DNA from 2 places in the Micromonospora sp. NPDC023888 genome. Region 2 is predicted to be linked to the other one. Evidence: predicted binding sites of a transcription regulator. Region 2 holds the regulator's gene; the other holds the start of a gene.

Region 1 (9,201 bases), on a different contig from region 2:
CGCTGATCAGGCCGGCGAAGACCAGCACTCCGCGGACCGACGGATCCCCCACCAGCCGCTGAGCGAGCCGGAGCACCGCGACCACGAACACCAGGTCGAAGAAGAGCTCCAGCCAGCTGGCCCGGCGTGCCACGCCGTAGCCATGGATCAGGGAGCGCCTGCCGCGACGCCGGGCCTCCACCGGCTGAGGTTAGCGAGGATCGGGCACCGACTGACCCCGGTTGTCCAGTATCGGGACTCAGCGAACGGTGACGGTGACGGTGTGCCAGCCGGTTGCGCCGTCCGGGACGACGCCCTGCGTACGCTCGGTCTGGGTTTCGCCTGTCGCGTCCGTCGCACGGACCTGGAGTCGGTGCTCGCCCGGCGTGGCGTCCCAACGCCAGGACCACTGCACCCAGGTGTCCACGGACACGGTCGGGGCCAGCTCCGCCTGTTGCCAGTCTCCGCCGTCGACGCGTACCTCGACGCGGCTGATGCCCCGGTGCTGCGCCCAGGCCACACCGGCGACGGTGACCGGCCCGGTGGTCAGCCGGTTACGACTGCGGGGCGCGTCGATCCGCGACTGGGTCTTGATCGGCCCCTGGGCGGACCAGCCGCGCGGCACCCAGTACGCGTCGAAGTCGGCGAACCGGGTCAGCTCCAGCTCGGTCACCCACTTGCAGGCTGACACGTAGCCGTAGAGGCCGGGCACCACCATCCGGACCGGGAAGCCGTGCTCGACCGGCAGTGGCTCGCCGTTCATGCCGACCGCCAACAGCGCGTCCCGCCCGTCGCGCAGTGCGGCGGTGGGGGTGCCGCAGGTCCAGCCGTCGACCGACCGGCCGACGACCTGGTCGGCATCGTCGTCCGGGTCGACCTCGTCCAGCAACTCCCGAAGGGGTACGCCGAGCCAGCGGGCGTTGCCGATCAGGTCCCCGCCCACCTCGTTGGAGACGCAGGCCAGCGTGACGTACCGCTCGACAAGCGGACGGGCCAGCAGATCCGCGTAGCTGTAGGTGCGCTCCGTGCCGACCCGCCCGTGGATACGCAGCCGCCAGGTGTCCGGATCCACCTGGGGAACCACAAGCGCGGTGTCGATCCGGTAGAACGCGAAGTTCGGGGTGACGTACGGCGTGAGTTGTGTCAGGGCGAGGTCCGCGCCGGCCGGCACGGCCGGTGCGGGGGCCGCTGGCGTGGGCAGTCGGATCGCGTCCCGGGCGGCGGACACTCCGCGTCGGCCGGCCAGCCAGCGCCCACCGAGACCGGCCACCACGGCCGTGCCGAGCAGCACCCCGCTCCCGGTGAGGAACCGCCGCCGCGAGTCCGGGTCCACGTCGGCGGGCCCGACCGCCGCCGGCGGGCCGGCGGGAGTCACCGGCACCGGACCCGCCGGGGACGACGGCACCGATTCGCCGGGCGGCACCGGCACCGAGTCGCCTTGCGGCACCGGACCAGCGGTCGGTGTGGGTGGTGACCAGGGCCAGGGGTCCAGCTCGAACGGGCCGGCGATGAACAACCAGAGCACCAGGGCGCCGAGGCCGGCACCGACAAGCGACGGCAGCGCGTCGGCCGCGTCCGCACCGGCGCGGGTCAGAGCGGCGGCCACGCCGATGACGCCGAACGCGGCGATGCCGGCGACGCCGAACGCGAGCCGGCGGACCGCCAGCATGCCGAACAGTGCGGCGAACGCTCCGAGCAGCAGGCCCGTGCCGACCAGCAGTGCGATCTTGTCGGCGGTGCCGAAGAGGTCGATGGCGAACTGCTTCAGCGACTCGGGGACGGCGTCGACGACCACCCCGCCGACCGCGACCAGCGGCGCCGATCGGGGCCCGGTCAGCACTGCCACCGGTTCGGCGATCCCGATCGCGACGGCGGCGGCTGTCACTCCGGCCAGCGCGGCGTACCGCCGCGACGTGGTGCTCATCGGCCCAGTGTGCGCGATCATCCGGCCCGGTAGCGAACAACGTCAGCGTTCGGTAATGACCTGAGCAGACGAGACGGGGCGCACCGTCGTAACGACGGTGCGCCCCGCAACGGGTGTCGCTACCGGGTCAGAAACCCGGGCCGTGCTGGTGGCCGTGGCCGTGGCCGCCGCCGGCGGCGGCCGGCTCGGCCTGCTCCGGCTTCTCCACCACGAGGCTCTCCGTGGTGAGCAGCAGACCGGCGATCGAGGCGGCGTTGGTGACCGCGTTGCGGGTCACCTTCACCGGGTCGATGATGCCGGCCTTGACCAGGTCGACGTACTCGCCCTTGGCGGCGTCGAGGCCGTTGCCCCAGTCCAGGTCGGCGACCTTCTGCGTCACGACGTAACCGTCGTGACCGGCGTTCTGGGCGATCCAGCGCAGCGGCTCGACGAGCGCCTTGCGCACGACCGAGACGCCGACCTTCTCGTCACCGGTGAAGCCCAGGTCGTCGTCGAGCACCGAGAGGATCTGCACCAGGGCGGCGCCGCCGCCGGGCACGGTGCCCTCCTCGACCGCAGCCTTGGTCGCCGCGATGGCGTCCTCGATGCGGTGCTTGCGCTCCTTCATCTCGACCTCGGTCGCCGCGCCGGCCTTGATGACGGCGATGCCACCGGAAAGCTTCGCCAGCCGCTCGGCCAGCTTCTCCCGGTCCCAGTCGGAGTCGGAGGCCTCGATCTCCTTGCGGATCTGGGCCACCCGGTCGGCGACGTCGGCCTTCTGGCCGCCGCCGTCGACGATCGTGGTGTTCTCCTTGTCGACCACGATGCGCCGAGCGGTGCCCAGCACCTCCAGGCCGACCTGGTCGATCTTGTAGCCCAGCTCCGGGGCGACCAGCTCGGCGCCCGTGGAGATCGCGATGTCCTGGAGCATCGCCTTGCGCCGGTCACCGAAGCCCGGGGCCTTGACCGCGCAGACCTTGAGGGTCTTGCGCAGCGAGTTGACCACCAGGGTGGAGAGCGCCTGGCCGTCCACGTCCTCGGCGATGATCAGCAGGGGCTTGCTGTTCTGCAGGACCTTCTCCAGCAGCGGCAGCAGCTCCTCGATCGCCGAGATCTTCTGGGTGGTGACCAGGATGTACGCGTCCTCAAGGACGGACTCCTGGCTCTCCAGGTCGGTGACGAAGTTCGGCGAGATGAAGCCCTTGTCGAACTGGAGACCCTCGGTCACGTCCAGCTCGGTGGTGAGCATGGAGCCTTCCTCGACGGTGATGACACCGTCGCGGCCGACCCGCTCCATCGCCTCGGCGATCAGGTCGCCGATCGTGGCGTCCTGCGCGGAGATCGTCGCCACGTTCGCGATCGACTCCTTGCTGGTGACCTCCGCGGCACGGCCGAGCAGCGCCTCGGAGACCTTGGTGGCCGCCGCGTCGATGCCCCGCTTGAGGCCGGCCGGGTTGGTCCCGGCGGTCACGTTGCGCAGACCCTCGCGAACCATCGCCTGGGCGAGCACGGTCGCGGTGGTGGTGCCGTCACCGGCGACGTCGTTGGTCTTGGTCGCCACCTCCTTGACGAGCTGCGCGCCAAGGTTCTCGTACGGGTTGGTGAGCTCGATCTCCTTGGCGATGGTCACACCATCGTTGGTGATCGTCGGCGCACCGAATTTCTTGTCCAGGACGACGTTGCGCCCGCGCGGGCCGAGGGTGACCTTGACCGCGTCCGCGAGGGCGTTGACACCGTGCTCCAGCAGGTGCCGGGCGTCGTCCGAGAAGCTCAGGATCTTCGCCATTAATGTCCCTTCGAAGCGCCATTGCCCCGGCCCGGCGAGCCGGACCGGGGCAGTGGCACTGATCGGTTGCTTACTTCTCGATGACCGCGAGGACGTCGCGGGCGGAGAGCACCAGGTACTCCTCGCCGGCGTACTTGACCTCGGTGCCGCCGTACTTCGAGTAGAGGACGGTGTCGCCGACCTGGACGTCAACCGGAACCCGGTTGCCGTTGTCGTCGACGCGCCCCGGGCCCACAGCGAGGACAGTGCCCTCCTGCGGCTTCTCCTTGGCGGTGTCGGGGATCACGATGCCCGACGCCGTGGTGGTCTCAGCCTCGTTCGCCTGGACCACGATGCGGTCCTCGAGCGGCTTGATCGCAACCTTGGTCGCGGTAGTCACGGGCATACCCTCCTGGGGTACTGGTTTCGTTGCTGGCCGGCGGGGCCAACCAGCGTCAATCTGCCTCATGCCACCGGGCGGGACCGTCGTCGCGGGTGCCGGTCCGCCTGGCGTGCGCACCCGGGTCGCGAGACCCGGAAGCTGGCACCCTCAGGGTGAGAGTGCTAATCGCAGGTTATTCCGTGGCTAGCACTCCGTCAAGGAGAGTGCCAGCGAGTCGCGCCCCGCCAGCCCGGATTTCCGGGTCCACCCGGACAATGACCGGGTGGATCTCGATCAGCTGGCGGCGCTGCGTACCCCCGAGGGGTCGGCCGCGCTCACGGCGGCGGCCGGGTTGGCCGGCGGTGATCCGCTGGCCGCGGCGTCGGCGCTGCGCGCGGCCGGGGTGCCGCCGACGCTTGCCGCGGCGGCGCTCACCCAGGCCGAGCTGCGTAACCGGGCGGTCGGCAAGTTCGGTCCGGCCGCCGCCGGGATGTTCCTCACCCGCCCCGGGTTGGAGCAGGCCACCCGCCGGGTGGTCGCCGATCGTCGGGCCGCCCGGCTGCACGCGGCCGGCGTCCGCACCCTGGCCGACCTCGGCTGCGGCCTCGGCGCTGACGCGCTGGCCGCCGCCCGCGCCGGCATCCGGGTGTACGGGGTGGAAGCCGACCCGGTGACCGCCGCGATGGCCGCCGCCAACGCCGCGGCGGCCGGGCTGGCCGAGCTGTTCACCGTCGAGTGCGGCGATGCCACCGCGTTCGACGTCTCCCGCGTCGACGGGGTCTTCTGCGACCCGGCCCGCCGCGCCAGCGGCACCGGACGGCGGATCTTCGACCCACGCGCCTACTCCCCACCGTGGGACTTCGTCACCGGGCTGGCCGAGCGGGTGCCGCGCACCGTGGTGAAGGTGGCGCCGGGCCTGGACCACGCGCTGATTCCGCCCGGCGCGGAGGCGGAGTGGGTTGGCGTGGACGGCGACCTGGTCGAGGCCGCGCTGTGGTGTGGCGAGCTGGCGGAGGTGCCCCGCCGCGCCACGCTCTACCGCCAGGAGGGCGTCGAGACCCACCGCCACCAGCTCACCGGCTCGGGTGCCGACGAGGCGCCGGTCGGGTCGCCCCGGCGCTACCTGTACGACCCGGACCCGGCGGTGGTCCGCGCGCACCTCGTCGCCGAACTGGCCGGCGAACTGGACGCCACCCTCGGCGACCCGAGCATCGCCTACCTCTACGCCGACCTGCCGACCCGCACCCCGTACGCGCGCTGCCTGGAGATCACCGACGTGCTGCCGTTCTCGCTCAAGCGCCTGCGGGCGCTGCTGCGGGACCGCCGGGTGGGCCGGGTGGAGATCCTGAAACGGGGTTCCGCGCTCACCCCGGAGCAGCTCCGGCGGGACCTGCGGCTGGCCGGTGATGCCGCGGCGAGCCTGGTGCTCACCCGGGTTGGTGGGGCGCCCACGGTGCTGATCGGCCGTCCGGTCGACTAGCGTCATCGGCGTGGCGGGACCTGGCACTCCGGCGACGGCACTGTTGGTCAAGCACGGTGTCGCGCATCGCACCCACCCGTACCGGGTGGCCCCGGACGCCCCGAACTACGGCGCGCTGGTGGCCGTGGCGCTCGGCGTGGCACCGGAGCGTGTCTTCAAGTCGTTGGTGACCGAGGTCGACGGCGCGCTCACCGTGGCGGTCGTTCCGGTCACCGGCGAGCTGGATCTCAAGGCGCTCGCGGCGGCGGTCGGTGGGAAGCGGGCGGCGCTTGCCGACCGGGCGGTCGCCGAGCGGGCCACCGGGTACGTACGCGGTGGGATCAGCCCGCTCGGGCAGCGTCGGCGGTTGCCCACCGTGGTGGACGAATCCGCGTTGGACCTTCCGACGATCTATGTCTCGGCTGGTCGACGCGGTCTGCAACTCGAACTGGCCGCGGCGGATCTGGTGGCGCTGACCGACGCCCGCACCGCCCCGTTGCAGACCCGCTGACACCTCTCGTTACGTCGACTCCACCGTTGGGATACCCACGGAGTAACAGTCGCGTTGCTGAATTGTTATCGCTCCCAACAAACTTGGCACCTGCGCGGTCTTGTGGAGGCGGTGTGACGCGAAATACGTTGCCGGACACAACAAACACAACGCCTCCCCCACCCCCGAAAGGACCCTGCACATGCGTAAGGGGATCCTCACCATCGCCGCCGTGGGCCTGCTCACGACCGGCGGCTTGACCGCCTGTAGCGACGACTCCGGCGACAAGGCGGCCTCCGCCAAGACTCCCAAGATCGGCGTGATCCTCCCGGACAGCAAGTCCTCCGTCCGCTGGGAGACCGCAGACCGCCGATTCCTGGAAGAGGCGTTCAAGGCCGCCGGCGTCCAGTACGACATTCAGAACGCCCAGAACGACAAGACCGCCTTCCAGACCATCGCCGACCAGATGATCACCGGTGGCGTCACCGCCCTGATGATCGTCAACCTGGACTCCGGCACCGGCAAGGCCGTGCTCGACAAGGCCAAGTCGCAGGGCGTCGCCACCATCGACTACGACCGGCTCACCCTCGGCGGCTCCGCCCAGTACTACGTCAGCTTCGACAACGAGACCGTCGGCAAGCTCCAGGGCGAGGGCCTGACGAAGTGCCTGACCGACAAGGGCGCCAAGAACCCGGTCGTGGCATACCTCAACGGCTCCCCCACCGACAACAACGCCACCCTGTTCAAGGCCGGCTACGACTCGGTGCTCAAGCCGAAGTTCGACGCCAAGGAATACGTCAAGGGCCCTGAGGACGCGGTGCCGGCGTGGGACAACGCGCAGGCCGCGACCATCTTCGAGCAGCAGCTCACCAAGGCCAGCGGCAAGATCGATGGCGTGCTGGCCGCCAACGACGGTCTCGGCAACGCCGCCATCTCGATCCTCAAGAAGAACAAGCTCAACGGCAAGGTGCCGGTGACCGGGCAGGACGCCAGCGTCGAGGGCCTGCAGAACATCCTCGTCGGTGACCAGTGCATGACCGTCTACAAGGCGGTCCGGGAAGAGGCCAAGGCCGCTTCCGACCTGGCAATCGCGCTCGCCAAGGGCGAGAAGAAGGAGACCGGGCAGACGGTGAAGGACCCGGAGGGTGGCCGCGACGTCCCCTCGGTGCTGCTCACCCCGAAGGCCATCTACAAGGAGACGGTCAAGGACGTCATCGCCGACGGCTACGTGACCAAGGAGCAGGTCTGCACCGGGACGTACGCCAAGCTCTGCGCCGAAGCCGGCATCAGCTGACCGACGCCGCAGTACCCGCCGGGACGACACCCACCGCCCGGCACGGGAGTCGACTCCCGTGCCGGGCGGTGCCCGCCGGACGGGCCCCGACCCTCCCTTAAGGAGACCCCCGTGTCCGCGACCCCCCTGCTGGAACTCCGCGGGATCGACAAGAGCTTCGGTCCTGTCCAGGTGCTCCGCGACGTCGCCCTGACCGTCCACCCGGGTGAAGTGACAGCACTTGTCGGCGACAACGGCGCCGGCAAGTCGACCCTGGTGAAATGCATAAGCGGCATCCACCCCACCGACGCCGGCGAGATCCTGTTCAATGGCGAACCGGTGCACATCGGCAGCCCCCGCGACGCTGCCGCGCTCGGCATCGAGGTCGTCTACCAGGACCTCGCGCTCTGCGACAACCTGGACATCGTGCAGAACATGTTCCTCGGCCGGGAGAAGCGCAGCGGCATCGTCCTGGACGAGCCGACCATGGAGCAGCTCGCCGCCGAGACGCTGGCGGGGCTCTCCATCCGCACCGTCACCTCACTGCGTCAACACGTGTCCAGCCTCTCCGGCGGTCAGCGCCAGACCGTGGCCATCGCCAAGGCGGTGCTGTGGAACAGCAAGCTCGTCATCCTGGACGAGCCGACCGCGGCGCTCGGCGTGGCCCAGACCGCCCAGGTGCTCGAGCTGGTCCGCCGCCTCGCCGACAACGGCCTGGCCGTGGTGCTCATCTCGCACAACATGAACGACGTCTTCGCCGTCTCCGACCGCATCGCCGCGCTGTACCTCGGCCAGATGGTCGCCCAGGTGAAGACCACCGACATCACCCACGCCCAGGTGGTCGAGCTGATCACCGCCGGGCGCTCGGGCGGGCTCGGCCTCGCCACCGACCCGGGCAGCAACGGCGACGGCCCGCGGCCGGCCGACTCGATCTCAGGAGGCACCCGATGACCACCACCGCCGTGCGGAAGGACGGCCCCGCGGCCGTCACACCGCCGCCGACCGTCGGGGGCCACGTCCGCAACTACCTGAGCCGGGTACGCGGTGGCGACGTCGGCGCGCTCCCAGCCGTACTGGGCCTGATCGTGCTCTGCACGGTCTTCGCGGTCATGCGGCCCTCGTCGTTCCTGTCGGCCGGCAACTTCGCCAACCTCTTCACCCAGGGCGCGGCGGTCACGCTGATCGCGATGGGCCTGGTCTTCGTGCTGCTGCTCGGCGAGATCGACCTCTCCGCCGGCTTCGCCAGCGGTGTCTGCGCGGCGGTGCTGGCCAATGTGGTCACCGTGCTCGGCTATCCCTGGTGGGTCGCCGTGCTCGCCGCGGTCGGCACCGGTCTGGTCATCGGCACCAGCCTCGGCCTGCTGGTCGCGAAGATCGGCGTTCCGTCCTTCGTGGTCACCCTCGCCGGCTTCCTCGCCTTCCAGGGCATCGTGCTGATGCTCGTCAAGGACGGCACCAACATCTCCGTGCGTGACGATGTGCTGGTCGCCATCGCCAACCGCAACCTGGCCCCCGCCCTGGGCTGGGCGCTGGCCGCCCTCGCGGTCGTCGGCTACGCCGCGGTGCAACTGTTGCGCCACCGCAACCGGGTGGCCCGCGGTCTGATCACCGACCCGATCGCGGTGGTGGCGCTGCGGATCGGCGGGCTCGCCGTCATCCTCGGCGCGGCGGTGTACGTCCTCAACCTGGAGCGCAGCCGCAACGTCCTGGTCGTCTCGCTCAAGGGTGTGCCGATCGTGGTGCCGATCATCGCGGTCCTGCTGATCGTCTGGACCTTCGTGCTCCAACGCACCAGCTACGGCCGGCACATCTACGCCGTGGGCGGCAACCGGGAAGCGGCCCGTCGCGCCGGCATCGGGATCGACCGGATCCGGATCTCGGTCTTCATGATCTGCTCGTCCATGGCCGCCATCGGTGGCATCGTGGCGGCCAGCCGGGCCAACTCCGTCG
Region 2 (9,201 bases):
CTACACCGCGGCCGAGCTGGGCGGCGGCGCCAGCCGCGAGGGGTACGCCGACACCGTCCTGGCCGAGCTGGCGCTCGCTGCCCGGGTGCTCGGCGACACCCCGCCGCCCCGGGTCGACACCGTCTTCGTCGGCGGCGGCACCCCCACCCTGCTCCCCGCCGACGACCTGGCCCGCATCCTCGACGGCATCGACCGCACCTGGGGGCTGGCCGCCGACGCCGAGGTGACCACCGAGGCCAACCCGGAGTCGGTCACCCCCGAATCGTTGAAGCTGCTGCGGGCCGCCGGCTACACCCGGATCTCGCTGGGTATGCAGTCCGCCTCCCCGGGGGTGCTGGCGATCCTGGACCGCAAGCACAGCGCCGGCCGGGCCACCGCTGCCGCACTGGAAGCGCGTGACGCCGGATTCGAGCACGTCAACCTGGACCTGATCTATGGAACCCCGGGGGAGCGGCCGGAGGACTTCGCCGCCTCGCTGGAGCAGGTCGTGGCCGCCGGGGTGGACCACGTCAGCGCGTACGCCCTGATCGTCGAGGACGGCACCCGGCTCGCCGCCCGGATGCGGCGCGGCGAACTGGCGTACCCGAGTGACGACGTGGCCGCGGACCGCTACCTGGCCGCGGAGGCCGCGCTCGACGCGGCCGGGCTGTCCTGGTACGAGGTCTCCAACTGGGCTCGCACCGACGACGCCCGGTGCCGGCACAACCTGCTCTACTGGACCGGCGCGGACTGGTGGGGGCTGGGGCCGGGGGCGCACAGCCACGTCGGCGGGGTGCGCTGGTGGAACGTCAAGCACCCCTCGGCGTACGCCAAGCGGTTGGCCGAGGGCGCGTCTCCCGGCCTGGCCCGGGAGGTGCTCACGGCCGACGAGACGCACATGGAGGACGTGATGCTCCGGCTGCGGCTCGCCAGCGGCCTGCCGCTCGCGGTGCTCGACGCCACCGGACGGGCGGGCGCCGAGCGGGCACTTGCCGGCGGCCTGCTGGCCGCCGACGAGTACGCCGCCGGTCGGGCGGTGCTCACCCTGCGCGGGCGGCTGCTCGCCGACGCGGTGGTGCGCGACCTGCTGCCCTGAGCCAGCCCCGCTGCCCCGGACCGGGGCAGCGGAGCACCGGACCGGCCGGGGGAGCGGCCGACCCGGGTCACTTGATGAAGCTGGCCGAGAGCGGGTAGCGGTAGAGCTGACCCTCGTTGGCCTTGATGCCGGCGATGATGCCGAACACGGCGCCGAGGATGATGGCGGCCCCGACCCCGATGAAGCCGATCAGGATGCAGGACAGCACCCAGCCGACCACGCCGACGACCGACCAGATGAGCTGGAAGTTGAGCGCCGCCGCGGCGTGCGCCCGCACCGTCGGGGACTGGTTGCCGCGGGCCAGCAGCGCCACCAGCGGGCCGATCCAACCCAGCACCCCACCGCTGAGGATCATGCCGGCGGCGCCGCCGAAGTGCGCGACGAGCGCCCAGGTCTTGTCCTCGTTGCTGGCAAAGCCGCCACCGGGGCCGCCGTAGGCGCCGCCGGTCGGATATCCGCCAGCAGGGTAGCCACCGGGCGGCGGGTAACCACCGGGCGGCGGATAGCCCCCCGCCGGGGGGTAGCCGCCTGACGGCGGTTGGTCACCGGTGGGCGGCGGATAGCCACCAGCCGGGGGATAGCCGCCCGGGCCAGGCGCCCCGGACAGTGGTGCGGTGGGTGGCTCGGCCGACGGGTACGAGCTGGGAGAGGTCGGCTCCGGCGGGTAGTTGCCGGGGTCACCCGCGCCGGGAGGGCGAGGAGGTTCAGTCATGGATGTCACGGTAGGGGTCCGTGGCAACGCCGCACCAGTGGGCGGCCGTTGATCATCGCGCCGGCGGGTACGCCGACGTAGACTGGCACTCGCTACAGTCGAGTGCCAGGACGGCTATGCCGGGCCCCACGGCCCCGGCGGCCGACGTGCGACAGGAGGTGCGGAGGATGGGTCTCGACGACCGGAAGCTCGCCGTGCTCCGCGCGATCGTCGAGGACTACGTCTCCACCCAGGAGCCGGTCGGCAGCAAGGCGCTTGTCGAGCGGCACCAGCTCGGGGTCTCCCCGGCCACGGTCCGCAACGACATGGCCGTGCTGGAGGAGGAGGGCTACATCCGGCAGCCGCACACGAGTGCCGGCCGGGTGCCCACCGACCGCGGCTACCGGCTCTTCGTCGACCGGTTGTCCCGGGTCAAGCCGCTCAGCCCGGCCGAACGTCGGGCCATCGAGCGCTTCCTGGTCGGCGCTGTCGATCTCGACGACGTGGTGCACCGCACAGTGCGGCTGCTCGCCCAGTTGACCCGGCAGGTGGCCGTCGTGCAGTACCCGAGCCTGGCCCGCTCCTCGGTCCGGCACCTGGAGCTGGTGCCGATCTCCACCACCCGGCTGATGCTCGTCATGATCGCTGACACCGGGCGGGTCGAGCAGCGGCTGGTGGAGCTGCCCGGTCCGGTGCCGGCCGACGACGTCATCGACCTGCGCCGGCTGGCAAACGAGAAGCTCGCCGGCGCGCGGCTGTCCGACACGCCGCCGTTGGTGCAGGCGCTCGTCGAGGAGGTGCCGGCCGAGTTGCGCCCGGCGATGACCACGCTCTCCACCGTCCTTCTGGAGACGCTTGTCGAGCGGCACGAGGAACGCATCGCGCTGGCCGGCACCGCGAACCTCACCCGGGGCGGCCTGCTCGACTTCCAGGGTTCGCTGCGTCCGATCCTGGAGGCGCTGGAGGAGGAGGTCGTGCTCCTCAAGCTCATCGGTGAGACGGAGCCGAGCACGACCCGGGTGCTGATCGGCGACGAGAACGAGTTCGACAACCTGCGGGCCGCCTCGGTGGTCAGCACCGGGTACGGCCCAGGCACCACGATCGTCGGCGGCCTGGGAGTGCTGGGACCCACCCGGATGGACTACCCCGGCACCATCGCCACGGTGCGCGCCGTGGCACGCTACGTGGGCGAGTTGCTGGCCCAGAACTGACCAGTCAGGGCCGACGGCCGGCTGTTTGCCGCCGGATCGGCGCAACGCGAGACGAACATGAGGACACGGAACGCAGTGGCCAGGGACTACTACGGCATCCTCGGTGTCAGCCGGGAAGCCTCCGATGACGAGATCAAGCGTGCCTACCGCAAGCTGGCGCGCCAGTTCCACCCGGACGTCAATCCGGACCCGGAGGCTCAGGAGAAGTTCAAGGACATCAACGCGGCGTACGAGGTCCTCTCGGACGACCGGAAGCGGCAGATCGTCGACCTGGGTGGCGACCCGCTCGCCCCGGGCGGCGGTGGCGCCGGCGGCCCGGGTGGCCCCGGTGGCGCCGGCCCGTTCGTCGGTTTCCAGGACATCATGGACGCGTTCTTCGGTGGCGCGGCCGGTGGGGCGCGCGGCCCCCGTCCACGGACCCGCCCGGGTGCCGACGCGATCCTGCGACTCGAACTGGACCTGCACGAGACGGCGTTCGGCGTCGAGGCCCCGATCACCGTCGACACCGCCGTGCTCTGCACCACCTGCTCCGGCGCCGGCACGGCCGCCGGCACCCACCTGGCGACCTGCGAGGCGTGTGCCGGTCGGGGCGAGGTGCAGTCGGTGCAGCGCACCTTCCTCGGCCAGGTGGTCTCCGCCCGGCCGTGCACCGTGTGCCAGGGCTACGGCACCACCATCCCGCACCCCTGCCCCACCTGCGCCGGCGACGGCCGGGTGCGCACCCGCCGTTCGCTGACCGTCAAGATCCCGGCCGGCGTCGAGGACGGCATGCGGATCCGGCTGGCCCAGCAGGGCGAGGTGGGCCCGGGTGGCGGCACCGCCGGTGACCTCTACGTGGAGATCCACGAACGGCCACACGACGTCTACTCCCGCAAGGGCGACGACCTGCACTGCCGGGTCACCGTGCCGATGACGGCGGCGGCGCTCGGCACCCGCCTGACCATCAAGACCCTGGACAGCGAGGAGACGGTCGACGTCAAGGCCGGCACCCAGCCGGCCAGCACGCTGCGACTGCGCGCCCGGGGCGTGCCGCACCTGCGCGGCACCGGCCGAGGCGACCTCTACGTGCACCTGGACGTGCGGACCCCGACCAAGCTCGACCCGGACCAGGAAAAGATGCTGCGCGACTTCGCCAAGACCCGCGGTGAGGAGGTCGCCGAGCTGTCCAAGCAGGGCGGCTTCTTCTCCCGGATGCGCGACGCGTTCAACGGGCACGCCTGAGGTGTCCGCGCCGCTGTTCCTGGTGGAGGCGCTGCCCACCGGCGACGCGCTGACCCTGGACGGCCCGGAGGGGCACCACGCCGCCACCGTGCAGCGACTGCGCGTCGGCGAGGAGCTGCTGCTCGCCGACGGTCGGGGTGGCACGGCCGCCGCCGTGGTCACCGCCGTCGGCCGGGGCACCCTGGAGGTCACCATCACCTCCCGGGGGTACGCGGACGCGCCGGTCCCCCGGATCGTGGCGGTGCAGGGCATCGCCAAGGGCGACCGCGGTGAGCTGGCGGTGCAGGCGATGACCGAGGTCGGCGTGGACGAGATCGTGCCCTGGGCGGCGTCCCGCTCGGTGACCCAGTGGCGTGGCGACCGGGGCGTACGCGCCCGGGAAAAGTGGGTGTCCACCGCTCGGGAGGCCGCCAAGCAGGCCCGCCGGCCGTGGCTGCCCGTGGTGGCCGGCGCGCCGGACGAGTCCACCGCCACCGTCGCCCGCCGGATCGCCGGCGCCGCCGCCGGGTTCGTGCTGCACGAGGAGGCCGAGGAGCGGCTCAGCACCGCCGAGCTGCCGCCCGCCGGTGAGATCGTCCTGGTCGTCGGCCCCGAGGGTGGCATCGCGCCGGCCGAGCTGACGGCCTTCCGGGAGGCGGGCGGGCGAGTGGTCCGGCTCGGCCCGGCCGTGCTGCGCACCTCGACCGCCGGCGTGGCGGCGCTCAGCGTGCTCGCCACCCGCCTCGGCCGCTGGTGACCTGACCCACGCGGCTGCCCGGCCACCTCTTCCCGTCGGCAGCGCCTACACCACCGCGGCGCTGGTCGGCATCGGCGCCATGGTGATCACGACGCTGACCAGCCTCGCTCTCGCGGGCCCACGCTCGTCCGGGACCAACCCGTAAGTTGGATGCACTCATCCCAACAGTGGAGGTTCCATGCCCAAGGGCTACTGGGTCAGCGTCTACCGCACCATTTCGGACCCCGAGAAGCTGGCCGCTTACAACGAGCTGGCCGGTCCGGCCGCCAGGGCCTGGGGCGGTCGGACCCTCGTCCGTGGCGGCCGGGTCGCCGCATACGACGGCGGAATCGCCGAGCGCACCGTCGTTGTCGAGTTCGACAGCTTCGAGCAGGCCGTCGCGGCACGGGAGAGTGCGGCCTACCAGGAGGCGCTGGTCGCCCTCTCCGACGGCGTCGAGCGCGACTTCCGCATCGTCGAAGGCATCGACTGAGCGAGGTCCAGTCGGAACTCGGCGTCGCCGCCTGAGGCATGCCTGGTGGTCCTGTCCTGCCCACTTCGTCTGGGCAGCTTCCCGGGGCCGGAGCGGCGGGAACCGGCGTGGCTGCACCCGTGGGTGGAAACCGAGGGACCCATCGGGTGCGGCGTTGACCTTCCCTCAGCTCCGCAGGTAGGACGCGCCGTTGAGGTCGACGATCGTGCCGGACGCCCACTCGGCCTGCGGCGAGGCGAGCCAGTGCACGGCGGCGGCGATCTCCTCCGGCTGGGCCACCCGGTCGAACGGGCTCTGGGCCCGGATGGCCGCGCCTTGCTCGCCGCGCAGGTGCTCGGTGGTCATGTCGGTCGCCACGAAGCCTGGCGCGACGGTGGCGACCGTGATGCCGTACGGCGCGAGCGCCACGGCGAGGGACTGGCCCAGGGCGTTCAGCCCGGCCTTGCTGGCGCCGTACGCCGGCTGGTCCGGCTCGCCCCGGAACGCGCCCCGCGACGAGACGTTGACGATCCGACCGCCGCGCTCGCGCATGTGCTGGGCGGCGCACCAGGTGACGTTGCCGGCACCGGTCAGGTTGGTCGCCAGCACCTGCTGCCAGCGCTGCTGCCACTGCTCGTAGGACGCGCCGAAGATCGGGTGCGGGTCGTCCCGGTCGCCGTACGTCCCGGCGTTGTTGACGAGCACGTCCAGCCCGCCGAGCAGCTCGGCGGCCCGGTCGACCATGGCCCGGACCGAGTCCGGGTCGGTGAGGTCGGCGCGGACCACCACGTGCCCGTCGCCGGGCAGCTGCGCGCGCACCTTCTCGGCCGCCTCGGCGGAGTCGCGGTGGTGGATTGCCACCCGGTCGCCGCTGGCCGCGAACGCCATCGCCACCGCGCGGCCGATCCCGCGTGAGGCACCGGTCACGAGTACCGCTCGATCCGTCATGCCGGCCATCCTGCCTCAGCCGCCATCTCCCCTCCTACACTGCCCCGATGGGATCCGACTGCCTGTTCTGCCGCATCGTCGCCGGGGAGATCCCGGCCACCGTGGTCCGGGAGACCGACACCACGCTCGCCTTCCGTGACATCGACCCGAAGGCGCCGGTGCACGTCCTGGTCATTCCGAAGGAGCACTACGCCGACGTCGCCACGCTCGCCCAGGGCGACCCGGCGCTGGCCGCCGACGTGCTGGCGACGTCCGCCGCGGTGGCCGAGGACGAGGGCCTGCTCGGTGACGGTTTCCGGTTGATGTTCAACACCGGGGCGTACGGCGGGCAGGAAGTGTTCCACGTGCACGCGCACCTGCTCGGTGGTGCGCCACTCGGCCCGATGCTCGCCCGGGACCTGGCATGACGGCCGTCCCCGACGTGTACGACCGGTTGGGTCGGCTGGTCCGCAGGGTGCAGGCCGACGCCCGGGTGCCGGCGGTGTCGGCGGCGCTGCACCGGGCCGACCGACCGCTCTGGAACTGCACCGTCGGCGCGACAGGCACGGACAGCCCGTTGGGGCCGGGCACCCAGTTCCGGATCGGCTCGGTCACCAAGACCTTCACCGCGGTGCTGGTCCTCCAGTGCCGCGACGACGGGCTGCTGGACCTGGACGACCCGGTGGGCCGGCACCTGGACCTTCCCGCACACGGCGAGCTGACCGTCCGCCGGTTGTTGTCGCACACCGCCGGCCTGCAACGCGAGCCGTTCGGTGACGTCTGGGACAGCCTGCGCGCGCCGGACGCCGACCAGTTGGTGGCCGAGCTGGACCGGGCCGAGCGGGTGCTGCCGACGGCCCGGCGGTTCCACTACTCCAATCTGGGCCTGGCCGTGCTCGGTCAGCTCGTCGCCCGGCTGCGCGGCGGGAGTTGGGCGCAGTCGCTCACCGACCGGATCCTGACCCCGCTGGGGCTGACCGACACCAGCGTGGCCCCGCGGTCGACGGCGGCCACCGGGTTCCTGGTCGACGCGTACTCCGACGAGGCGCACCCGGAGCCGCCCACCGACTTCGGCGCGGTCGGCCCGGCCGCCCAGCTCTGGAGCACCGCGGCCGACATGGCCCGCTGGGCGGCGTTCCTCGCCGACCCTGCGGCACTGGACCCGGCCGGCGCGGTCCTCGCCGCCACCACGCTCGACGAGATGCGCTGGCCGGTGACCACCACCGACGAGACCCTGTGGGGCGCGGGCTTCGGGCTCGGCCTGATCCTCGTCCCGCAGGGGGAACGGGTGGTGCACGTGGGGCACGACGGGGCGATGCCCGGTTTCCTCGCCGCCGTCTACGGCCGGCGCGGAGGCGACGGCACGCCCGGCGCGATGGGTGCCGCGGTGCTCGGCTCCTCCGGAACGGCGACCGAGGTGCTCGACCTGCCGCACCGGCTGCTCGCGGCGGCGGTCGAGCACGACCCGGCCGAGATCGAGCCGTGGCGGCCCGGGGCGCCGGCTCCGGCGGCCCTGCGGGGGGTGCTCGGCCGCTGGTGGGGCGAGGGCTTTGAGTACGTCTTCTCCTGGCACGACGGCGCTCTGCGGGCCCGCGGGGCCGCCGACCCGGCCGGACGGCCGCCGGCGATCTTCACCGCGCTGCCGGACCAGCCGGACGTGTTCCGCACGGTCTCCGGTCGGGAGGCCGGTGAGCTGCTGCGACTGACCCGGGACGGGGCCGGCGCGGTGGTCCGGATGCACTGGGCGACGTACCGGTTCACCCGGCACCAGGAGACCTTCGACAGGTACGACTTCCGGGCCGGGAGTTGATCGCGGCCAGCGGAAATGGGCGCGATGCGGCCCACGTTGAACAGATACGATGGGTGTAACGTCCGCACGCCGTGCCAGCAGGGCCGGCGCCGAGATCGAGAGCAGGTGCGCAGGGCCCTTCGGCCCAACCTATGACCGGCACCCCACCTCCCGGCCCGCCCCGGGTGCAGACCAGGATCACCGTGCCCGACTCGAAGATCATGGTCAATCTGCTCGGCGCAGGCGACGAGATACTCCGGCTCGTCGAACGTTCGGTCACCAGTGACGTGCACGTCCGCGGCAATGAGATCACCATCACCGGTGACCCCGCGGACAACGCCCTCGCCGAGCGGGTCTTCAGCGAGCTACTCGAACTCATCGAGAAAGGCGAGACCCTGACCACTGACGCCGTCCGGCGTACCGTCGGCATGCTCGAGCAGGGCACCGCCGAGCGGCCCGCCGAGGTTCTGACGCTCAACATCCTCTCCCGTCGCGGGCGCACCATCCGCCCCAAGACGCTCGGGCAGAAGAAGTACGTCGACGCGATCGACACCCACACCATCGTCTTCGGCATCGGCCCGGCCGGCACCGGCAAGACCTACCTGGCGATGGCGAAGGCCGTTCAGGCGTTGCAGGCCAAGCAGGTCAACCGCATCATCCTGACGCGGCCGGCGGTGGAGGCGGGTGAGCGGCTGGGCTTCCTGCCCGGCACGCTCAACGAGAAGATCGACCCGTACCTGCGCCCGCTCTACGACGCGCTGCACGAGATGCTCGACCCGGAGACGATCCCGAAGCTGATGGCCCAGGGGACGATCGAGGTCGCCCCCCTCGCCTACATGCGGGGCAGGACGCTCTCCGACGCGTTCATCATCCTGGACGAGGCCCAGAACACGACGCCCGAGCAGATGAAGATGTTCCTCACCCGGCTCGGCTTCAACTCCAAGATCGTCGTGACCGGTGACATCACCCAGGTGGACCTTCCCGGCGGGACCAGCAGCGGCCTGCGGGTCGTCCGGGAGATCCTGGAAAACGTCGACGACGTGCACTTCTCCCAGTTGTCCAGCTCCGACGTGGTCCGCCACCGGCTGGTGGGGGAGATC

What was found. The regulator HrcA, encoded in region 2, represses chaperone genes, less so after heat shock. The targets are predictions, from matches to a motif close to GGTTNGCACNCTCNNNNNGAGNGTGCNAACC.
Region 1: the regulator HrcA is predicted to act here: its motif matches at 4,187-4,217, upstream of groES (co-chaperone GroES).

The regions. Positions count from the first base shown of each region.
Region 1 covers NZ_JBEZZW010000034.1:52,320-61,520, reverse strand. Annotated here, with positions in the region: gene AB0F61_RS26050 (low temperature requirement protein A) at 1-181, opposite strand, end outside; gene AB0F61_RS26045 (molybdopterin-dependent oxidoreductase) at 239-1,903, opposite strand; gene groL (chaperonin GroEL) at 2,031-3,668, opposite strand; gene groES (co-chaperone GroES) at 3,739-4,053, opposite strand; gene AB0F61_RS26030 (methyltransferase domain-containing protein) at 4,313-5,509, shown strand; gene ybaK (Cys-tRNA(Pro) deacylase) at 5,520-5,999, shown strand; gene AB0F61_RS26020 (substrate-binding domain-containing protein) at 6,181-7,272, shown strand; gene AB0F61_RS26015 (ATP-binding cassette domain-containing protein) at 7,384-8,202, shown strand; gene AB0F61_RS26010 (ABC transporter permease) at 8,199-9,201, shown strand, end outside.
Region 2 covers NZ_JBEZZW010000006.1:41,726-50,926, reverse strand. Annotated here, with positions in the region: gene hemW (radical SAM family heme chaperone HemW) at 1-1,075, shown strand, start outside; gene AB0F61_RS07120 (DUF4870 domain-containing protein) at 1,143-1,787, opposite strand; gene hrcA (heat-inducible transcriptional repressor HrcA) at 1,955-2,977, shown strand; gene dnaJ (molecular chaperone DnaJ) at 3,053-4,198, shown strand; gene AB0F61_RS07105 (16S rRNA (uracil(1498)-N(3))-methyltransferase) at 4,200-4,934, shown strand; gene AB0F61_RS07100 (DUF1330 domain-containing protein) at 5,113-5,406, shown strand; gene AB0F61_RS07095 (SDR family oxidoreductase) at 5,572-6,333, opposite strand; gene AB0F61_RS07090 (histidine triad nucleotide-binding protein) at 6,381-6,740, shown strand; gene AB0F61_RS07085 (serine hydrolase domain-containing protein) at 6,737-8,122, shown strand; gene AB0F61_RS07080 (PhoH family protein) at 8,254-9,201, shown strand, end outside.